Actinopolymorpha cephalotaxi: one gene and its partner. Each later gene encodes a partner of the first gene's protein in a complex. Links are inferred from orthologs where the notes say so. Each region holds a gene or a part of one and is shown on either strand. Other genes may lie near its edges.

The links.
Region 2: the proteins of pcrA (region 1) and uvrB are in contact, whole or in part, in a crystal structure (PDB 7EGT), measured with the Thermus thermophilus proteins. The link is inferred for Actinopolymorpha cephalotaxi from one-to-one orthologs. Residues at the interface, in WP_096412145.1 of Thermus thermophilus: His654, Arg656, Phe657, Gln666, Asp668, Glu669, Lys680, Arg681, Leu682, Ser683, Lys685, Tyr686, Ala687; in WP_096411307.1 of Thermus thermophilus: Glu23, Leu25, Arg26, Asp27, Gly28, Glu29, Arg30, Phe31, Arg55, Glu326, Asp327, Phe328, Glu379, Ser382, Gln383, His398, Gly400, Arg401.

Annotation. Positions count from the first base shown.
Region 1 is NZ_JACBZA010000001.1:3,951,776-3,967,532, forward strand. What follows is about bases 6,538-9,552. They hold pcrA (DNA helicase PcrA), read right to left. Parts: upstream 9,220-9,552; coding sequence 6,856-9,219; downstream 6,538-6,855. Other genes in these bases: FHR37_RS33160 (M23 family metallopeptidase), read left to right, coding at 6,538-6,760; FHR37_RS17455 (gamma carbonic anhydrase family protein), read right to left, coding at 9,263-9,552. Outside these bases: FHR37_RS17415 (cell division protein PerM), read right to left, coding at 1-504; FHR37_RS17420 (SigE family RNA polymerase sigma factor), read left to right, coding at 793-1,314; FHR37_RS17425 (hypothetical protein), read left to right, coding at 1,304-2,350; sucD (succinate--CoA ligase subunit alpha), read right to left, coding at 2,523-3,413; sucC (ADP-forming succinate--CoA ligase subunit beta), read right to left, coding at 3,427-4,602; FHR37_RS17440 (cobalamin B12-binding domain-containing protein), read right to left, coding at 4,832-5,350; more of FHR37_RS33160, read left to right, coding at 6,056-6,537; more of FHR37_RS17455, read right to left, coding at 9,553-9,928; FHR37_RS17460 (ABC transporter substrate-binding protein), read right to left, coding at 10,038-12,176; FHR37_RS17465 (polysaccharide deacetylase family protein), read right to left, coding at 12,439-13,395; FHR37_RS17470 (carboxypeptidase regulatory-like domain-containing protein), read right to left, coding at 13,647-15,757. UniProt on the Escherichia coli protein: A helicase with DNA-dependent ATPase activity. Unwinds DNA duplexes with 3'-5' polarity. Translocates on single-stranded DNA with 3'-5' polarity. Initiates unwinding more efficiently from a nicked substrate than double-stranded DNA.
Region 2 is NZ_JACBZA010000001.1:1,813,575-1,818,902, reverse strand. Bases 2,373-5,328 are described here. They hold uvrB (excinuclease ABC subunit UvrB), read right to left. Parts: upstream 4,927-5,328; coding sequence 2,818-4,926; downstream 2,373-2,817. Other genes in these bases: coaE (dephospho-CoA kinase), read right to left, coding at 5,080-5,328; FHR37_RS08155 (glycerophosphodiester phosphodiesterase), read right to left, coding at 2,373-2,654. Also shown: FHR37_RS08170 (DUF1684 domain-containing protein), read right to left, coding at 1-210; FHR37_RS08165 (hypothetical protein), read left to right, coding at 680-1,042; FHR37_RS08160 (inositol monophosphatase family protein), read right to left, coding at 1,093-1,878; more of FHR37_RS08155, read right to left, coding at 1,875-2,372. UniProt on the Escherichia coli protein: The UvrABC repair system catalyzes the recognition and processing of DNA lesions. A damage recognition complex composed of 2 UvrA and 2 UvrB subunits scans DNA for abnormalities.

The DNA of each region.
Region 1 (15,757 bases):
GGCGCCACCCACCACCGCGGCGAGCACAGTGGCGTAGCCGAACGCCCGAACGAGGTCGGGTGCCGCCTCGTCGGCGCGGGTGGCCAGGGCTACGAGCGTCACCAGCGCGCCGTAGCCGACCGCCAGGGAGCCCACCCCCAGGCAGGTGTCGCGCGCGCCGCGCAGCTCGGCCGTGCGGGCGACCCAGCCGCCCGCCCGCCACAGCAACAGGACGGGCAACGCGGTCAGGCCCCACGGCGCGAGGTCGTACCGGCCGTCGGACAAGGCGATCGGCACCCAGTGGGCCGCCAGCCAGGCGTCCACACCGATCCGGAAGGCCCACGACGCGGTGCCCCCGGTCGTGGCGAACCAGCCCACGACGGCGAGCGCCGCACACGGCAACGCCCCCGCGAGCACCGCCCAGCCGGCCGCCAGGAGCGCCCCCACGGGCGCCGGCCTGGGGTGCCCACCACCGGGTGGGCGTCCTGGTACGCGCGCGACTGAACGCGCCAGCAGGTCGGTCATCGCAGACATCGTCCCAGCCGAGCCGGGTTCGTGCCGCCTCGGACACGCCGCACGGGCACACCACCGGCAAAAGATCCGAAACGGCGTGGGAGGATTCGCACCGGAAAAGTCACAGATGTTTCTCGATCGGCCGGTATGCGGAGCCGTACCCGGACCGGTTTGACTATGTTCGTCCTGACACCCGTGGGTCGCGGCCGAAGTTTGCCCAATCCGAGGGCACCAACGCTGCAACCACCGGCCGGGGTGCGGTGTCATCTGGAGAGAGTCGGCGGGGGTGGCGGAGGGCGCATGGCGGAAGCCGACGACTTCGACGCCTTCTACCACGCCACCCGGCAACGACTCCTCCACCAGATGTACGCGATGACCGGAAACCTCGCAGATGCTCAAGACTGTGTCCAAGAGGCGTACGCCCGAGCCTGGCAACACTGGACGGACGTGGCCTCCCACGCCAACCCCGAGGCCTGGCTGCGCACCGTCGCCTGGCGGATCGCCGCCAGCAGATGGCGCAAGATCAAGAACGGCGTCGCCGCGATGGCCCGGCACGGCCCGCCGTCGCACGCACCCGAGCCCAGTCCGGACAACGTCGCACTCGTCGCCGCGCTCAAGGAGATCCCCGAGGCGCAGCGGCGCACCATCGTGCTCCACCATCTGGTCGGGATGTCGGTCGAGGAGGTCGCACGGGAGATGAGCGTTCCGAGCGGCACCGTCAAGGCCAGACTGTCCCGGGGCCGCGCCGCACTCGCCGCACTTCTGCGCGAGAGCGATCCCCGGGCCGAGAGTGCGACGGAGGAGACCGAGCATGCCCGCTGACGCAGACCACCGGGTCGACGACCAGCTGACCCGGTTGCGCTCCGACCTCGGCATCGTCGACTGGGCGGACCCCGGCCAGCTGCGCCGGCGCGGCGTCCGGCGGCACGTCCAGCGCGCCGCGAGCACCGGCATCGCCGTCGTCGCGGGGGTCGGGCTGCTCGGCTACAGCGTGATCGCCGGCATCCCCAGCGAGCACCTCACCCCGGTCAGCGACCCGCCCGCCACGCTGCCCGGGATGCCGCGGCCGACGCCCACCGGCATCCTCGGCACCGCCCTGCGGATCGACCCCGAACCCCCGCGCGCCCGGCTCACCGCCGGCGGCGCGGCGTCCCGCTACGCCCGGCCGAAGCCCACCCACGCACCACCCGAGCACCGGCAGCACGGGCCGGTGACCAGGTCGTCCACGCCCCCTCCGTCCGTCCCCACGGCCTCCTCCACCGGCACCGCCCCTCCGCCGGTGATTCCCGAACCCACTCCGACCACCGCTCCTCCGGCCCCGTCGGCCCCGCCGCTGACCGCCGACGCGCTGCTGAGCGCGGCGGAGATGCCGACGGTGAACGACTCCGGGTCCAGCTGGGCCGACGCCGGCACCAGCGCGGCCGAGGGGTCGGCGGCGGCGCACTGCCAGTCCGGCGACCTCGCCGGGCTCGGCGCGGTGCAGGCCGTGCGCCGCGACTTCACCTGGGGTGCCGAGGGCACCGTCACCGGCACCAACGTGGTCGGCCGGTTCGGGACCGACGCGGACGCGGTCTCGGCGTACGACACGTTCCGCGGCTGGCTGACCGCCTGCGGCTGGGGGCAGCCACACGGCCCGACCAGCTCCGATGCCGGCGACCAGGCCGGCTGGTGGTGGGTCGGCCACGACAACGGCGACGGCACCGGCCAGATCGAGGTGGTCGGGCTGGTGCGCACCGGTGCTCAGCTGTCGGTGGTCGTCTGGCACGAGGACGGCCAGGACTTCAGCTACGGCGCCGACCCGATGGCCGCCACGTTGATGGCGACGGCCGACCGGCTGGCGACCAGCGGCGGCAGCTGAGCGACGACGACGAGAGGTCGGGCTGAGCGCCGGCAAGCCGGACCCTGCCGACAGCCGACGAGGCGGGTCCCGGCCGGGACCCGCCTCGTCGTTGTTCCTGGCCTGTCTTGTTTCTCGCCCTCGCGTACCCGACCTGTCAGGCCGGGATTGGGCGGGACTGCGCGGGACTGGGCTATCCGCGGCCCTCGACGACCTCGCGTACCAGCCGGGCGGTCTCGCTGGGGGTGCGGCCGACCCGCACACCGCAGGCCTCGAGCGCTTCCTGCTTGGCCTGCGCGGTGCCGGACGAGCCGGACACGATCGCGCCGGCGTGGCCCATCGTCTTGCCCTCGGGCGCGGTGAAGCCGGCGACGTAGCCGACCACCGGCTTGGTGACGTTGGCCTTGATGAACTCCGCGGCCCGCTCCTCCGCGTCCCCGCCGATCTCACCGATCATCACGATGACCTCGGTCTCCGGGTCGGCCTCGAATGCCGCCAGGGCGTCGATGTGGGTCGTCCCGATGATCGGGTCACCGCCGATGCCGACCGCGGTGGAGAAGCCGAGGTCGCGCAGCTCGTACATCATCTGGTAGGTCAGCGTGCCCGACTTGGACACCAGCCCGATCCGTCCCGGGCCGGTGATGTCGGCCGGGATGATGCCGGCGTAGGACTTGCCCGGCGAGGCGACGCCCGGGCAGTTCGGCCCGACGATGCGGGTACGCCCACCCTTGGCCTGCGCCCGGGTGAAGAAGTCCGCGGTGTCGTGGACCGGCACGCCCTCGGTGATCACCACGACCAGCGGGATCTCCGCGTCGACGGCCTCGTTGACGGCGGCCTTGGTGAACGCCGGCGGGACGAACACCACGCTGACGTCGGCACCGGTCTGCTCCATCGCCTCGCCGACGGTGGCGAAGATCGGGAGCGATCGGCCCTCGACCTCGACCTTCTGGCCGGCCTTGCGCGGGTTGGTGCCCCCGACGACGTTGGTGCCGGCCCGCAGCATCTTCGTCGTGTGCTTCATGCCCTCCGAGCCGGTCATCCCCTGCACGATGACCCTGCTGTTCTCGGTGAGGAAGATCGCCATGTGTGAAGTCTCCTTACCGCGCCGCGGCCAGTTCGGCCGCGCGACGCGCGGCGCCATCCATCGTGTCGACCTGCTCGACGCCGTCCAGCGCGGCGTCGGCGAGGATCTGCCGGCCGAGCTCGGCGTTGTTGCCGTCGAGACGGACGACGAGCGGCTTGGAGACCGCCTCACCCCGGTCGGCGAGCAGCTTGAACGCCGCGACGATGCCGTTGGCCACGGCGTCACAGGCGGTGATCCCGCCGAAGACGTTGACGAAGACGGCGTTGACGTCGGGGTCGGACAGGACGATCTCCAGCCCGTTGGCCATCACCTCGGCGGACGCGCCGCCACCGATGTCGAGGAAGTTGGCCGGCTGCACGCCGCCGAACTCCTCACCGGCGTAGGCCACCACGTCGAGCGTGCTCATCACCAGGCCAGCGCCGTTGCCGATGATGCCGACCTGACCCTGCAGCTTGACGTAGTTGAGGTGCTTGTCCTTGGCCCGCTGCTCCAGCGGGTCGGTGGCCGCCTTGTCCTCGAACGCGGCGTGGTCCTCGTGCCGGAACGACGCGTTGGCGTCCAGGGTGACCTTGCCGTCGAGCGCCTCGATGGTGCCGTCGGCCAGCTTCACCAGGGGGTTGACCTCGACGAGCGTGGCGTCCTCGGCGACGAACGCCTTCCACAGCGCGAGGATCGCGGGCACGGCGGCCTCGGCGACGTCGGCGGGGAAGTTGGCCGCGGCGACGATCTCGCGGGCCTTCGCCTCGTCCACGCCGGCCACCGGGTCGATCGCGACCTTGGCCACGGCGTCGGGGTTGGTGTGGGCGACCTCCTCGATCTCCACCCCACCCTCGGCGCTGGCGATGCAGAGGTAGGAACGGTTGGACCGGTCGACGAGGAACGAGAAGTAGTACTCCTCGGCGATCGACGCCGCCGGTGCCACCAGAACGCGGCGGACCACGTGGCCCTTGATGTCCATACCGAGGATCGCCTCGGCCTTGGTCACCGCGTCGTCGGGGTCGGTGGCGAGCTTGACCCCGCCGGCCTTGCCCCGGCCGCCGGTCAGCACCTGGGCCTTGACGACGACCTTCCCACCGAGTTCCTCGGCGGCCGGCCGGGCGTCGCCCGCTGTCTCGACGACCCGCCCGAGTGTGACGGGTACGCCATGCTTGGCGAAGAGTTCCTTCGCCTGGAATTCCATCAGGTCCACTAGCGCGCTCTTCCTGGTCGGTTCGCAGACGCCTTGGCTGGCGGGCCGTACGAAGGCCCGGCCGCGAGCCTAACGCCGCCGGGTCGGCGCGCCGCGAGCGGGGCACGCGGCGCAGGAGCCGTCACCCGTCACCCGCGCACGGGCGCTGACCTGCGAACCAGGCCGCCGGCGAGACGCCGGTCCAGGCAGCGGACAAGGCAGCGGACAAGGGCGGGAGCCGGGAGGACGCTCAGGCCGGCGACGCCTCCGTACCCTCCACGCTCTCGCCGGTGTGGGCGCTCTCTCCGGTGTGCGCGGCCTGTGCGGTCTGTGCCACCGACGCCTCCGCGCCCTCGGCCTGGTCGCCGAGGTGGGTGCTGACCCAGCCCACGATCTCCTGGGTCGACGCGCCGGGAGTGAAGACGCGGGCAACTCCCATCCGCGCCAGCGTCACGATGTCGGCCTCGGGGATGATCCCCCCGCCGAACACCACGATGTCGTCGGCATCCCGCTCCCGCAGCAGATCCGTCAGCCGCCGGAACAGCGTCAGGTGCGCACCGGAGAGTACGGACAGGCCGATCCCGTCGGCGTCCTCCTGGATCGCGGTCTCCACGATCTGCTCCGGAGTCTGGTGCAGGCCAGTGTAGATGACCTCCATGCCGGCGTCGCGCAGCGCACGGGCAACGACCTTCGCTCCCCGGTCGTGGCCGTCCAGCCCGGGCTTGGCGACGACCACCCGGATCGGCGAACGCACCTGTTCTGCCTGCACGTCACCCACGCACCTCTCGACTCAGCCGGCACCACACCGGCGCCGCGCCGACATTCTCGCCAACTTCCCGCGAGATCTCGCGGGAAGACCGGGGCGAGGCCTCGGGAACCGGCTCGGCGACCGCCTCGAACTTCTGCCCCGAACTTATGGCATCGGACCCGGATTCCGGTGACCCGCGGTGTTTCTCGTCCGGCAGACAGGTGACGCCGGGTGTCCTGCCGCGCCGGACCGGTCACGCCGCGTGTCCCGGGGCTGTCTGGAATGCCCGACTTGTAGTATCCGGGGGTCCGTTTCCGGCCTGGTCGGTACGAGTTGTTTGGCCCGTTGACACCAATCCGTTATCGTCTGGCGCGTTTGCTGCCGAAAGAACGATGAACTCGAGATCGGCAGACCCCGCTTCAGGAAGGTTGCTCACTAGTGGCCGAGACCGCGAAGCACCGCCGTGACCGATCGGCGGGCCGCACTCGACCGTCGCGAGACACGTCGGCTTCCCGGACCTCCCGTCCGGTGACCCCGGCGAGGTCACGTGGCGCCGCTCCGGTCCTCCAGACCCCCTCGACTCTCCGGCTTCCCTCGTCCGGGACTCAGGCCGAGACCCAGCCGGGGACACGACAGGTCGGGCACCGCCGGGCCGAGACCGGGCGAAGTTTCCCCACCGTCCCGGTCCTCGCCGGCGTCGCCACCTTCGCCGTCGCGTCCGGCGCCGTGTTCGTGGGTTCGAACGCGCTGGCGCGGGGCGAGACCACGGTCCAACGCGCGCTGCCGGCAAGCATCGCCCGGAGCGTGAGCCAGGTCGAGCAGGCCCGTGAGGACGCGGCCAGGCGATCCGACCGGTCCAAGCGCACCGCCAAGCCCACCGCGGACGCCGCCGACCTGGCCGCTGCGCACCGCGCCCGAGCGGCCGCCGACCAGGAGCGAGCGGCCTGGGCCGCGGAGCACAGCCAGGAGATCCGGTCGATCGAACGCACCGCGGCGGGAGCCTCGGGGCGGCAGACGATGGAACGCTCCATCGAGTGGACCCTGCCGGTACGCAAGTTCCGCCTGTCGGCGGGCTATGGCCGGGCCGGCTCCATGTGGAGCCACCTGCACACAGGCTTGGACTTCGCGTCGCCGCTCGGCACGCCCGTCTACGCCGTCGGCGACGGCGAGATCATCGGCGCGGGCTGGGAGAGCGCGTACAGCGCGTTCGGCAACCGGATCCAGGTGCGGCACGAGGACGGCACCGTGACGTGGTACTGCCACCTGTCGCGGATCGCCCTCCGGAGCGGCCCGGTGCGTGCCGGCACGCTGATCGGCTACGTCGGGAGCACCGGCAACTCCAGCGGACCACACCTGCACTTCGAGGTGCACCCCGCCGGGGGTACGGCAATCGACCCGATGCCCTGGCTGCGCCAGAAGGGTCTTCTCTGACCCGGCGGCCGGCTCGACGTCGGTAGGCCCCAGAAGCCACAGTCGGCCCCTGCTTCGACCTCACGTCGGAGCGGGGGCCTTCTGCTGGTCCGACGTCAGAGCTTCTGCAGTGGCGCGTAGCGGAGCAGGAACCGCTTGACACCCTCCGACCCGAAGTCGACCGTGGCCTCGGCGTTGTCGCCCTGGCCGGCGGTGGCCACCACCGATCCCATGCCGAAGGTGTCGTGCACCACCCGGTCGCCGGCCGACAACGCGACGATCGGCCGCTGGGCGGTCCGGCCGGCCTGCCGGTCGGTACGTCGGCTGCTGACCGACTGCGAGCTCCACGAGATCTGGTCGGCCTCCGTACGCCGCCAGTCCACCAGCTCGGCCGGAATCTCGTCGAGGAAGCGGGACGCGGGGTTGTGCTGCGGCGCTCCCCACGCACTGCGGACCACGGCCCGGGAGACGTAGAGACGCTTGCGCGCCCGGGTGATGCCGACGTAGGCGAGCCGGCGTTCCTCCTCCAGCTCCTTGGCGTCGCTGTGTGAGCGCTGGTGCGGGAAGACCCCGTCCTCCAGGCCGGTGAGGAAGACGACCGGGAACTCCAGCCCCTTCGCGGTGTGCAGGGTCATCAGCGTGACCACGCCGCCGTTGTCCTCGCCGTCGGGAATCTGGTCGGAGTCGGCGACCAAGGCGACGCGTTCGAGGAAGTCGGCGAGGGTGGCCGGCACTCCCTCCGCCACCGCTCCCTCGGTGAACTCCCGGGCCACGGCCACCAGCTCGGAGAGGTTCTCCACCCGGGTCTCGTCCTGGGGGTCGGGAGAGTTCTCCAGCTCCTTCAGGTAGCCGCTGCGGTGGAGCACCTGCTCCAGCAGGTCGGCGGGGGGCATCCCCTCCGCCACCGCGGCCACCAGCTCGTCGATCATCGTCACGAACCCGCGGATGGCGTTGGCCGACCGGGTGGCCAGGCCCAGCACCTCGTCGGTGCGGCGCAGTGCCTGCCAGAAGGTGGTCCGCTCGCGCTGGGCGAACGCCTCGACGCAGGCCTCGGCGCGGTCGCCGATCCCCCGCTTCGGGACGTTGAGGATCCGGCGCAACGACACGGTGTCCTCGGGGTTGGCGAGCAGCCGGAGGTAGGCGAGCGCGTCCCGCACCTCCCGGCGTTCGTAGAAGCGGACCCCGCCGACGACCTTGTAGGGCAGGCCGACGCGGATGAAGATCTCCTCGAACACCCGGCTCTGTGCGTTGGTGCGGTAGAACACCGCGACGTCCTTGGGCTGGGCCGCGCCCAGGTCGCCCAGCCGGTCGATCTCCTCGGCGACGAACTGCGCCTCGTCGTGCTCGTCCTCGGCGACGTAGCCCACCACGGACTCACCGGAGCCGGCGTCGGACCAGAGGTTCTTGGCCTTGCGGCCGGCGTTGCGGCTGATCACCGCGTTGGCGGCGGTCAGGATCGTCTGGGTGGAGCGGTAGTTCTGCTCCAGCAGGATCACCTGGGCGTCGGGGAAGTCCTCCTCGAACTGCAGGATGTTACGGATCGTCGCGCCGCGGAAGCCGTAGATCGACTGGTCGGCGTCGCCCACGACCATCAGCTCGCCGTGCGGCTCGTCGCCGTCGGCGCTGGTCAGCTCGCGGACCAGGACGTACTGCGCGTGGTTGGTGTCCTGGTACTCGTCGACCAGGACGTGCGCGAACCGGCGGCGGTAGTGCTCGCGGACGTCGGGGAACGCCTGCAGCAGGTGCACAGTGGTCATGATGATGTCGTCGAAGTCGAGGGCGCTGGACTCGCGCAGTCGCTGTTGGTAGAGCCCGTAGCACTCGGCGAAGGTGCGCTCGAGGTGGTTCTCGGCGCGCCGCGCCGCCTCCTCGTGGTCGATCAGCTCGTTCTTGCAGTTGGACACCCAGTTGAGCACCGAGCGCGGGTTGTAGCGCTTGGAGTCCAGGTCGAGGTCGCGGCACACCAGCGTCATCAGCCGGCGCGAGTCGGCGTCGTCGTAGATCGAGAACGACGAGGACATCCCGAACCGCTTGATCTCCCGCCGCAGGATGCGCACGCAGGAGGCGTGGAACGTGGAGACCCACATCGCCCCCGCCGCCCGCGGCCCCACCAGCTCGGCGACGCGTTCGCGCATCTCCCCCGCCGCCTTGTTGGTGAAGGTGATCGCCAGCACCGAACTCGGCCGCGCGCCCCGCTCGGCCAGCAGCCACCCGATCCGGCGAGTGAGCACCCGGGTCTTGCCCGACCCCGCGCCGGCCACCACGAGCAGCGGGTGTCCCTCGTGCACGACCGCCGCCCGCTGGGACGGGTTGAGCCCCTCCAGCAGGGTCTCCGGGTCGTGGCCGGGACGGCGGGTCGACGCGTCGTCGCCGGGCGCGGTCGAGCCGGGCCCGCCTCGGCGGCCTTCGGCTCGGCCGAGGTCGGCGGCGGATCTCTCGCCGGTGGACTTCGCGTCGGAAGCCTCGTTGGAATCGGTCATCGGGTGGGTGTGCGAAGACAGGGCGCTCATCGTGTGGCCCAGCCTACGAGTGCCCGCCGACACCGCCACCCGACAGGCCGGACATGTCCGGTGTCGACGGCTCGTCGTCGAGGTGGGCGGCGAACTCCGCCGAGCGTGCCTCGGCGGCCGCTTCGTACCGTCGTACCCGGTCCTCCCATTCGGCGCTCACCCCGAACGCCGCGGCGGCGAAGTCGGCGTCGCGCACCGCGGCCGCGGCCTCGTCCCGCTGGTCGGGCGTGATCACCCGGGCGGGGTCGCCGGCCGCTAGGGTGTGCGGTGGTACGAAGAACCCGTCGGGTACGACCGTCCGCGCGTGCACGAGGGCGCCGACCGCGATGCTCGCTCCCGGACCCAGCCGGGCCCCGTGCAGGACCGTGACGTTGGCGGCGAGATAGCAGCAGCGTTCCACCGTGCAGCCCAGCACGGTCGCGTGCGGAGCGACGAACACGTGGTCGGCCAGCCGGACCGGGCGTTCCTCGTCGCCGATCGCGCTGGCCCGCAGGACAGCATGCTCGGCGACGACGCAGGACTCCCCCACCTCGACCGAGGAACCCTCGGCATCCAGCACGGCGCCGTACATGATCCTGGCCCGCGGGCCGACGACGACCCGGCCGACCAGGGTGGCGTTGGGGGCGACGTAGGCGGACTCGTGAACGATCGGCCCGGCCCCTCTGTGGCGGATCAGCATGCCGCCATCCTCGGGCACCCCACCGACACAGGACAGCCCGCCACGCCCGGGCCGGTGGCGTCACCGGCCGTGGGAGTGGCGGGCTGTCCCGCGCGTCAGCGTCGTCGCGTCACACCTTGTGCTCCTCCGGCTTGTCCCAGAAGTACAGCTCCGGGTCGTAGACCGCCGGGGACGGCAGGATCCACGGGTTCACCCATCCGCCGAGGGCGAGGTTCTCCTTCTTCGGAACGTTGTGCAGGCCCTTGCGGGTCAGCACGATGCGGGGGTAGTTGGCGACGATGCCGAAGAAGAACGGTCCCTCGTCGATGTGGATCTTCTGCACCTCCCACATGATCTGGATCCGCTTCATGTTGTCCGGCTCGACCCGGGCCTGCGCGTACAGCTTCCACAGCCGGTCGATCGGGTCGCCCTTCTCCGCCAGCATCCACGGCGGCGTCCGCTTCCACGGGGAGAGGTTGGCCTGTTCCTTCATCTTCTTCGGGTCGCCGGTCTGCATGATGAACGCCTGTCCGTGCAGCGGTGCCCAGTGACCGGTCTCGACCGGGATCACCCAGCCCGGGTAGATCAGCGGGGAACAGTCGCCCACCTCCCAGGCGGTGGTGGTCATCAGCTCACCGCGGCCCCAGCGGTCGCCGAACGCCTCCGGCGGCACGGGGTTGATGACCGTCTTGATGCCGACGGCCTCCCAGTCCCGCTTGAGGTGGTTGTTCTTCTGGACGTGCTCGGCGCTGGCGTCGGCCGGGTAGTCCAGGGAGATCTGCAGCTTGGAGCCGTCCGGCAACTCCCGCTTGCCATCGCCGTTCTTGTCCTTCAGGCCAAGCTTGTCCAGCATCGACTTGGCCTTGTCCGGGTCGTACTTCACGTACGCGTCCCGCCATTGCGTGTAATGCTGCTTCGCCTCGTCGTTGATGGTGAACATCTGCCCCTTGGGGCTGAGCGTTCCGGTGGTCACCTCACCGGTGTCGAAGTAGATCGCCTTGCGGGCGTCCGGCCGGTTGATGGCGTGGGAGAGCGCCTGCCGGAACTCCGGCTTGCGGATCGTCTCGCGCATCTTGTCGTCGGGGTAGTCGTAGTTGAGGAAGCAGATGGAACCGGTGCCTGATCCGCTGTCCCAGAAGGTGACCTGGACACCCGTGCGCTTCTCGGCCTGCTTGAGCCCGGAGATGTCACCGAGCACGAGAGCCGTGTGGCCGCCGTGCACGTAGTCGTACCTGCCGTTGCTCATCTGCAGCTTCTGGACCTGCGGGTCCTTCACCACGGTGAACCGGACCTGGTCGAGGTAGGGCAGCTGCTTGCCCTCCTTGTCGACCACCCAGTAGTAGGGGTTGCGTTCGAGGACGACGCTGCGGCCCTCGTCGTAGGTCTTGGTGTACCAGCCGGTCATCACCGGCGAGCCCGGGTTGATCTGCCAGTCCAGGTGCAAGTCGTGCTTGACGTACCAGTCCTTGCCCTTGATCTTCTTGTTGTACGTGGGGTGGTACTGCTTCAGCACGTGCTTGGGCGCCATCCACTGCGGGCCGATACCGCGGTTGACCCAGGCCGCGAGGCGTTCCGGAGTGATCGGTGCGGGTGCGTCGAACTTCATCCGCAACGTGTAGTCGTCGGAGGCGGTCAACGTGGCGATGGTGTTGCGGCCGGACCGCACGTCGTCCGGCGGCACCTCCGGGTGCTCGGTGTTGAGCACCATGTCGTTCCACCAGTACATGATGTCGGCGGTCGTCCACGGCTGACCGTCGGACCACTTCAGGCCCTTGCGGAAGTGGAACGTCCAGTCCGAGGCGTCGGCGTTGGACTCCCAGCTCTCCACCAGGCCGGGGCCGATGTCCAGGCCGTCGTTGAGGAACCGCAGCAACGAGTGGCCGTACATGTACTCCTTGATGGCACCGGAGTTGCTCGCGTCGATGACCATCTGCATCTGGCCGCCGTAGTTGCCCGGCTCGGCCCAGCGGTGAGGAATGACGTACGGCGAGGAGGGCAGCCGCTTGTCGATCTGCGGGAGCTTGCCCGCCTTCACCTGTTCGGCCAGCATCGGCGCCTCGGAGAACTTCTTCGGCGGGGCGAGCGGCTTCTTCACCGACCCCTTGGCAGTCGAGCCGGTACCCCCTCCGCCGCCCGCGGCCTTCTTGCCCGACCCACCGTTCCCGCCGGTGGAGTCGTTGCCAGAGCAGGCGGCCAGCATGAGCGACCCGGCGGCCACCGCCGAACCGTACAGAAAACCGCGCCTGCTGACGCCGTTGCCATGCACCATCGGTCACACCTTCCTTGCGAACGAAGCCGCGCTCCGCTTCGGCACGGCCAGGGAACCCGGCGAGTGAAGGCGCGCGGACACACCCTCGCCACTGCCAGGTCCGGAAGGCCCATCATGGACAGCGTCGGAGCCGGATGGCGGACAGTCGACAACCCCTGGGCGACCAGGATCGGTCACGGCCGGGATCGGACATCCATCCGTTCAGATCATGAACCCAAAACCCAACGGGGCAAGGCGTCCCACGACGCGCGGCGATCCGGCGTCAGCAGTCGAGCGCGCGGAACACGTACCCCTGCTTGGCCAGCGTGCTCAGGGCACCGTCCAGCGCGTCGACGGTCTCCTGGCGGTCGCCGCCGCCGTCGTGCATGAGCACGATCGCGCCCGGACGCGCACCCTTCACGACCCGCCGTTCGATCGCCGCCGAGCCGGGCCGGGTCCAGTCGAGGGTGTCGACGTCCCACAGCACGACCCGAAGGTTCAGCTCGTCGCTGACCGAGCGGACGCCGGAGTTCACCGCGCCGTACGGCGGCCGCAGGCACTTCGAGGCCGGACCGCCCTCGATCTCCTCCCGCATCCCCGACCACGACTTCGCCGGCAGGGACGCGTGGTCGAAGGTGTGGTTGCCGATCGTGTTCCCGGCCTTGCGCACCTGATCGGCGAACCCCGGAAACTCCTTCTGCTGCTGGCCCAGTTGGAAGAACGTCGCCTTCGCGTTGTGCCGGGCAAGCACCTGCAGGACCTTCGGCGTCCACTCACTGGGACCGTCGTCGAACGTGAGATACAGAACCTTCGGGCCCACCGTCGCACCCGGATCTCCCGAACTTCCCGGAACGCCCGGCTCCACGGTGTGTCCCGGAGTCGACGGCGAGTCCGGGGTGCCGACGGTGGAGTCACCGGGCAGGGTCGGCCGGGTGGTCCCCGTGCTCGAGGTGGGCACCGGGGAGGCGGCCTCACCGGCCGATGCACCCGGTGAGGCGGCACCGGACGGTGACGACGTCTGCTGGGGCAGTCCGCTCGGCGGCGTGCCCCGGGCAACCGAACTCGCGGACGGAAGGCGCGGGTCGGACGAAACGTCCTCCGGCGCAGACGGCGCGCATCTGACCAGCGAGAGCCCGACGACGATGACTCCCGCCGCGGTCGCCGTTCGCCGGAACCGGATGGTGGGGGCCCGGCCGGTCAGGGAGCCGGCGATGGCTCGCCTGCCGGAGAGGCCGGTCACGAGTGCGGAAATCCGTCCGGCGAAACCGCGCCGGCGCACGGCAGCTCGCGTTCCAGCCATCGCCCATCACTCCCCCGAGTCACTGCCAGCGTGAAGGAGGAGGCGAGGCGTTCACAGTCCCGGCGGGTCCCGTGAGCAGGGGACCACCGACCGGTCAGATCCCCTACAGGATTGGGAATCGGGCGGCCCGTTACTCGGTGCCGCCCCGATCAGTGTCGGACGTTGTTCGGTTCTGTACGACAGGAACCTGGCTACAGGTCCGGCCGCTGCACCACCCGGAGGGCGTTGACGATCGGCGGCCGATACGAGCGCCGGGCGTGGAAGTGCACCTGCAACGTGCCGCCCCGCGGAAGGTCGACCACGAAGCTGTGACTGTCGGCGCGCCGGCCGCCGACCCTGGCCGCGATGTCGTACTCGAACAGCACCAGCTCACCGTCGACGTCCACGTCGAACATCCGCGTGTTCGGCCGCGGCGACCGGCCGAGCTCGGCGAAGTCCAGCGTCACCTGGTACTTCCCGGCCGGTAGATCGTCGAAGCGGTAGTCGGTCATCCCCTGGCGGTAGTTCCGGTACATCGGGTCGTCCCCGGTGCCCGCGATGTCCACCCGATGACTGGTCCGGTGCACCGTCGACGCACCGATCCAGCCGAACCCGCCGGGGGTGTAGGGCTGATCAGCCACCCACGGCAGGCCCCGGGTGTCGCTGTAGGCACCATCGGCGGCATTGACGCCCTTCCAGTAGCCCGGCACCACCACCTGCACCGGCACCGGCACGAGCCGCTGCCGGCCGCTGTTGGTGTCGAGCATGAGCGTTGCCCGGTAGACCCCCGGCGCCAGGCCCGTGGTGTCCACCGTGACGGTGACGTCCTGGGACTCACCGACCGCGATCGTGCCGCCGGCCGGGGTCTCGGACAGCCACGGCACGTCGGTGGCCTCCGGAACCCCGGTCTCGAGCAGGTACGCAGTGTTGGACGTCTGCGAGGTGACCCACAGATTGCCCTCCGCGTCGAGGTCGGCACCAGCGCCGTTGAACTCGCCCCTCTCGGGGAATCCGAGCGTGGTGATGACACCGCAGTCGTCCGGGTCGACCTCGTAGATGTCGTCGGTGGGCGAGTTCGTGGTCACCCACAACACCTCGGCCGTGGAGTTCCACGCCAGGCCGGCGATCCCCGAGTCGGGCAGGGAACAGCGACCGAGCAGCCGGCCCGGCCTGGAGTCGGACTCACCGGCGACGTGATAGATGACGTTCTCGTTCCATCCACCGATGTAGAAGCTGTCGTCGTCGGCCCGGTAGGCCAACCCACGCTGGGGGATGTCACCCCACGGTGAACCGGTGAGTGAGTGGTCCACCTCACCGGAGGCCCGGTCCCAGCAGTGGATGCCGTTGTCGCCGCCGACGTCTGCCTGGCACATCCGGCCCCGCCGCGAGTCGTAGGCCATGTCGGCGTTCCAGTCACCTGCCCAGGGGGCCGGCAGGGTCCTGACCGGCGTACCGGCGGTGGTGAACTCGTGGTTGGTGATGTGCGCCGGGTCCGAGATCCACACGTCACCGTCGTAGCCCACGCCCCAGGGGAGGTCGACGTCCCGGACCGGCCAGGACGCGAGCACGTCACCGGCGGCGCTGGGCCGGGCCCGTTTCCGCTCGGCCCTGGTGTAGCGGCCGATCGCCGTCCTGGCCGCGGCGTTCCTGTCGCTCGCGCTCACCTTGGCCCTGGCGGCCTTCGCCGGCCTCGCGGCCGAGCGCCCGCCACTGCCCTCCAGCGCCGCCCACTCAAGCGGCGCCGAACCGGTGTTGGTGATCGTGAAGGTGGCGTGCTGCGACACGCCTTCGGGCAACACCCACGACAGGTCCGGAGACTCCACCTCCGCGCGCGCGGAGGCGAGGGAGAAGTTCCTGGTCTCGGTCGCGCCGTCGCTGATCGAGACGGTGTCCTCGGCGGACTCGTAGTTCTCCGCGGTCGCCCGCAGGGTGTACTCGCCCGCGAAGAGCTGGCCGAAGTACACGCCGTCGGGATCGGTGGTGAGCTGCTTGACGACGGTGCCGGCCCGCAGCACGTCGACCGTCGCGTTCGCGATCGGGTTGCCGTCGTTCCTGTCGGTCACCGTCCCGGTGACCGTCCCCGCCGGCGGCAGGACGAACCGCACCGCCTGGGTGTCGGACAGCACCGGCCGGTCGAAGCTGTACTGGAACGCGTCGGTGCCGTCGGCGTTCTCGATCCCGGTGGTCGCGGAGTTTCCGCGTTCCTGCGCGTCGGTGGGGTCGATGTTGCGCCAGGCCAACTCGATGTCGCCGTTCTCGTGCAGGACGATCTCCGCGTCGATCCGCAGGTCCGTGAGCCAGAAGTTGGCGTTGCGCCATTCGA
Region 2 (5,328 bases), 2.1 Mb from region 1 along the record:
CACGGTCACCACTCCGGACTCGACGCTCCACACGCCGGGAACCTCGGGGACGCTGGTCGCGCCGTCCACCCAGTGGGTGCCGACGAGGGCGAGCATGGCGTACGGGCCGCTGACGCCGGCCTGGCGCTGCTGGTGCCACTTCGCCCAGTCGTCCGCGAACGTGGTCTCGGTCGTCTCGATCTCGGTCCCGGACTGCGCCGCGATTCCCATTTCCGAGCTGGCTCCTCACATCGTCGATGTCGTCGACACCTGGCGTCCTCCCGTACACGGCCTGGCGTTTCTCCCTCGGCCGGAGACGTTCCGCCTGCCCACGAACGAGCCGCGGGCGGGACGGAGCCGATCTCTCGACGCCGAGATAGTAGTGGCCGAAATGTCTGGAAGCGACCCGTCGTCTGCCGGGCGGCCCTCGAGCCGACCCGCGTGAGCGGGGGTTTCGACCCTACGTGAGAAATGGATCACGGCAATGGCAGCGGCCGGATCGGCCCGGTCCGGGGCCCTGGTCCGGCCCTGGTTCGGGCTCGGAGGGTCTCTGCCCGGCGGCCCGGTTCCGGTCAGCCCGGGCGTCCCGATCCGGTCGCCACGATCGCTCGGGGTTCGGCTTGCGAGCACCCGGCGATGAACTATTCTTCGAACATGAGTTCGATCCCCTGCCCAAGGTGACCGGACGGAAGGACCCCGAATGACCGACCGCTTTGCCGTGCGAAAAACCTCCCAGGGGCATGGCGTGTGGGATGCGGCCGTCAATGGCTGGCACAGCAGGCAGGATCTCGAAGAGGCCGCGGCCACGGAGTTGGCGAACACGATGAACGCCGGCCACGTGGCCAGGGAGGCCCGGCCCGACACCGGTTCCCGCCGGGTGGTGCCGGCCAAGCCGGTGCTGGTGCTCGTGGACGGGCGCTGGTGGCCCGGGCATCTCGACTGGTGGGTGCACGAGAACGACGGGTGGTACGGCCGGGCCACTCTGGACGCCAGCGGCGCGGCGAGCTGGTATCCCGCGGCGTCCCTGCGCCCGGCGCCGGCCTCGGCGGCGAGGAGCGCGTGAGACTTCGGCCGGCCGCGGGGCGCGCGGACTCCGCGGCCGGCCACGCCCGGTCAGCCGGCGGTGACGCCTGTCCAGGACTGCCACACCTGGTCGGCGACCCCGGGAGCGGCCACCATGATCCCGCCCGACTCCGGGAACAGCGTCCGCTTCCCGTCCTCGCCGCGGACGTCGGCACCGGCCTGGCCGGCGACGAACACCGCGGCCAGCAGGTCGATCGGGTTGAACGCACCGATCACACCCGCGGCCGCCCGGCCCGCGGCGACACTGACCAGGGAGAGTGCGGAGGACCCCATGATCCGGGTGGTGCACAGCTGCCCGGCGAGCCGGTCGAGCATGTCGGTCATTCCGGGCCAGGGCCGGTAGGCCGCCCACTCGGTGACCACCACCTCACCGGCCAGCCCGGTGGCGTCGGCGCACCGGATCGGGTCGCCGTTGCACAGCGCGGAGCCACCTCGAACGGCGCTGAACACCTCACCGCGGAACGGATCGGCGACCACACCGAGCGCGGGCCCGTCGGCGTCGGCCAGGGCGAGGCTGAACGAACACCAGGGCAGTCCGCTGGCGTAGTTGGTGGTGCCGTCCACCGGATCGAGATACCAGGTGGGAGCGCCGTCGTCGGCCGGACGGCCGCCGTACTCCTCACCCACCAGCGCGTACGAGGGGAAGCGTTCGGCCACGACCGAGCGCACCCGGCGTTCGATCTCCCGGTCGGTCTCGGTCACCAGGTCGGCGGCGTTCGCCTTCGTGGTCACCGACGTGGGCCGGGCCCGGATCCGGCCGGCGGCCCAGTCGGCGAGTTCGAGGGCGGTGGACAACTCGTCCGCGTACGTCGTCATCGGGCCTCCGTCCGCCGGTCCACGGGCTGACCGGCCAAGGGCCGGCCGGCGCTCGTGCCCCGGTCGCTGGTGAGCTGGTCGCTCGTGGGCCCGCGCACCACGTCGACCAGGGTGGCGATCCGGTTGCTGATGATCGCGTCCACCCCGAGGCCGGCCAGCCGGGCCATCTGCTCGGGGTCGTCGACCGTCCAGGTCGACACCAGCCGGCCGGCGGCGTGGTTGGCGTCGACCGCCGGCTCGTCCAGATGAATCCACTCCGGGTTGAAGTATTGCGGTCGCACCCGCTCCCACACCTCCTCACCCGGCGGCGTCGGATGCCCCCAGGACAACGCGATCGCGGCATCTGGCTGCCGCTCGCGGATCTGGGCCAGCGCCTCGGTGTCCCCGGCGTAGAGGACGTGGGCGTCCAGCCCGCGCTCGCGCACCAGTGCCTGGGTGGCCAGGCCGATCGCGGCGGAGGTGACGTCCAGCATCACCTGGGTGCCGAGGTGGGCGACGAGGTCGAGCGCCTCCTCGGCGGTGGGCAGCGACCACGCGCCGCCGGGTGCACGGTGGGCGGCCGCGAGGTCGGCGAACGACACCGACGACACCGGCCGTGGGTCGTCCCACAGTCGTTCCAGGGTGGGGTCGTGGAGTACGACCAGGCGGTCGTCCGCGGTCAGCCGCAGGTCGATCTCCACCATGTCGGCACCCGCGGCGACGGCCGCCTCGATGGCCGGCAGGGTGTTCTCCCGGTTGCCGCGTGGCTCGCCGCGATGAGCGATGGCCGTGGTCACGTCAGGTCCTCCCGCTGACAGGCACTGGGTCCCGACGATCCTGGCACCCCACCGCGAACACCGGCGAGCGGGGCGAGCCAACCGGCTACTTCACCCCGGCCAATTCACTCCGGCCATTCGTCCCGGGCCACCTCACCCTCGGCCGCCCGGTCCCCCGCTCCGGTTACTTCACCCCGGCCTCGTGCATGCCGCGCAGCTCCCGCTTCAGCTCGTGGATCTCGTCGCGCAGCCTCGCGGCCAGCTCGAACTGGAGTTGTTCGGCCGCGGTGTTCATCTGCTGATTGAGCTCCTGGATCAGGTCGGCGAGGTCGGAGGCCGGCAGGGCAGCGAGGTCCTTGGCGTGCCGGCCGGCCTCACCGAGGCTGGACAGCTCCGGCACCGGCGCCTTCCCACGGCTCTGCTGACGCCCAGCGCCGCCCAGCAGCTTCTGGGTGTCGGCGTCCTCGCGGGCGAGCATGTCGGTGATGTCGGCGATCCGCTTGCGCAGCGGAGTGGGGTCGATCCCCTTCTCCTTGTTGTAGGCGACCTGCTTCTCCCGCCGCCGGTTGGTCTCCTCGATCGCCATCTGCATGGACGGCGTGATCGAGTCGGCGTACATGATCACCTGGCCGGAGACGTTGCGGGCGGCCCGGCCGATGGTCTGGATCAGGCTGGTGCCCGAACGCAGGAAGCCCTCCTTGTCGGCGTCCAGGATGGCCACCAGCGACACCTCGGGTAGGTCGAGCCCCTCCCGGAGGAGGTTGATGCCCACCAGCACGTCGTACTCGCCCATTCGCAGCTCGCGCAGTAGCTCCACCCGGCGCAACGTGTCGACCTCGCTGTGGAGGTAACGCACCCGGATGCCCTGCTCGAGGAGGTAGTCGGTGAGGTCCTCGGACATCTTCTTGGTCAGCGTGGTGACCAGGACCCGCTCCTGCTTGACCTCCCGCAGCCGGATCTCGTGGATGAGGTCGTCGATCTGGCCCTTGGTGTTCTTCACCACCACCTCGGGGTCGACCAGGCCGGTGGGCCGGATGATCTGCTCGACCGTGCCGTCGGCCTTGCTCAGCTCGTAGTTGCCCGGCGTGGCGGAGAGGTAGACCGTCTGCCCGATGCGCTCCAGGAACTCCTCCCAGCGCAGCGGCCGGTTGTCCATCGCCGACGGCAGCCTGAAGCCGTGCTCGACCAGCGTCCGCTTGCGGGACATGTCGCCCTCGTACATCCCGCCGATCTGCGGCACCGCCACGTGGGACTCGTCGATGACCAGCAGGAAGTCCTCGGGGAAGTAGTCGAGCAGGCAGTGCGGCGGCGAGCCGGGCGCACGTCCGTCGATGTGGCGGGAGTAGTTCTCGATGCCCGAGCAGGTGCCGATCTGCCGCATCATCTCGATGTCGTACGTCGTGCGCATGCGCAGCCGCTGCTCCTCCAGCAGCTTGCCCTGGCGCGACAGCTCGGGCAGCCGCTCGGCCAGCTCCGCCTCGATGTCGGTGATCGCCCGTTCCATCCGCTGCGCACCGGCGACGTAGTGGGACGCCGGGAAGATGTAGAGCTCCTGGTCCTCGGTGACGATCTCCCCGGTCACCGGGTGCAGGGTGGACAGCCGCTCGATCTCGTCGCCGAAGAACTCGATCCGGACGGCCAGCTCCTCGTAGACGGGGAAGACTTCGAGGGTGTCGCCTCGGACCCGGAAGGTGCCGCGGGTGCCGGCGGCGTCGTTGCGGGCGTACTGCATCTCGACCAGCCGGCGGAGCACCTGGTCACGCTCGATCTCCTCGCCGACCCGCATCCGGACCATCCGGTCGACGTACTCCTGCGGGGTGCCCAGGCCGTAGATGCTGGACACCGTGGCGACCACGATCGTGTCGCGCCGGGTCAGCAGCGAGTTGGTGGCGGAGTGCCGCAGCCGCTCGACCTCCTCGTTGATCGAGGAGTCCTTCTCGATGTAGGTGTCGGACTGCGGGACGTAGGCCTCGGGCTGGTAGTAGTCGTAGTAGGAAACGAAGTATTCGACCGCGTTGTCGGGGAAGAAGTGCCGCAGCTCGTTGGCGAACTGCGCCGCGAGGGTCTTGTTGGGCTCGATCACCAGGGTGGGCCGCTGCAGCTTCTCCACCGCCCAGGCGATGGTCGCGGTCTTTCCGGTGCCGGTGGCACCCAGCAGAACCACGTCGCGTTCGCCCGCCTCGATTCGGCGGGTGATGTCGTCGATGGCCTCCGGCTGGTCGCCGGAGGGGGCGAAGTCCGAGACCACCTTGAACGGCGCGACCTTGCGGACAATGTCAGTAACCGGACGCATGAGGCCCACCGTACGCCCGACCACCGACAGGCCCTTCCGCGCCGACCGTGAACCGGGCACACCGGGCCGGATCGGCCCGGATCAGACCGGATCGGGGCCGGCCCGGCGCGCCGGGTCAGGCCCGTGGACGGACCCTGCCCCGTCACCACCGGGTCACCCGTCCTCGCCGCCCGACGCGGCCGACCTCAGCCGCCGCCACAGCTCCTCCACCCGGGCGTCGAGGTCGGCCAGCGACCCGGAGTTGTCCACGACCACCGTGGCCGCGGCCCGCCGTTCGTCCCGGGAAGCCTGCGCGGCGGCCCGCGCCCGCGCGTCGTCCACGCTGATCCCCCGCACGCTGGTGAGCCGGTCGATCTGCACCTCTTCGGGTACGTCGACCACGATCACCTCGTCGAAACCACC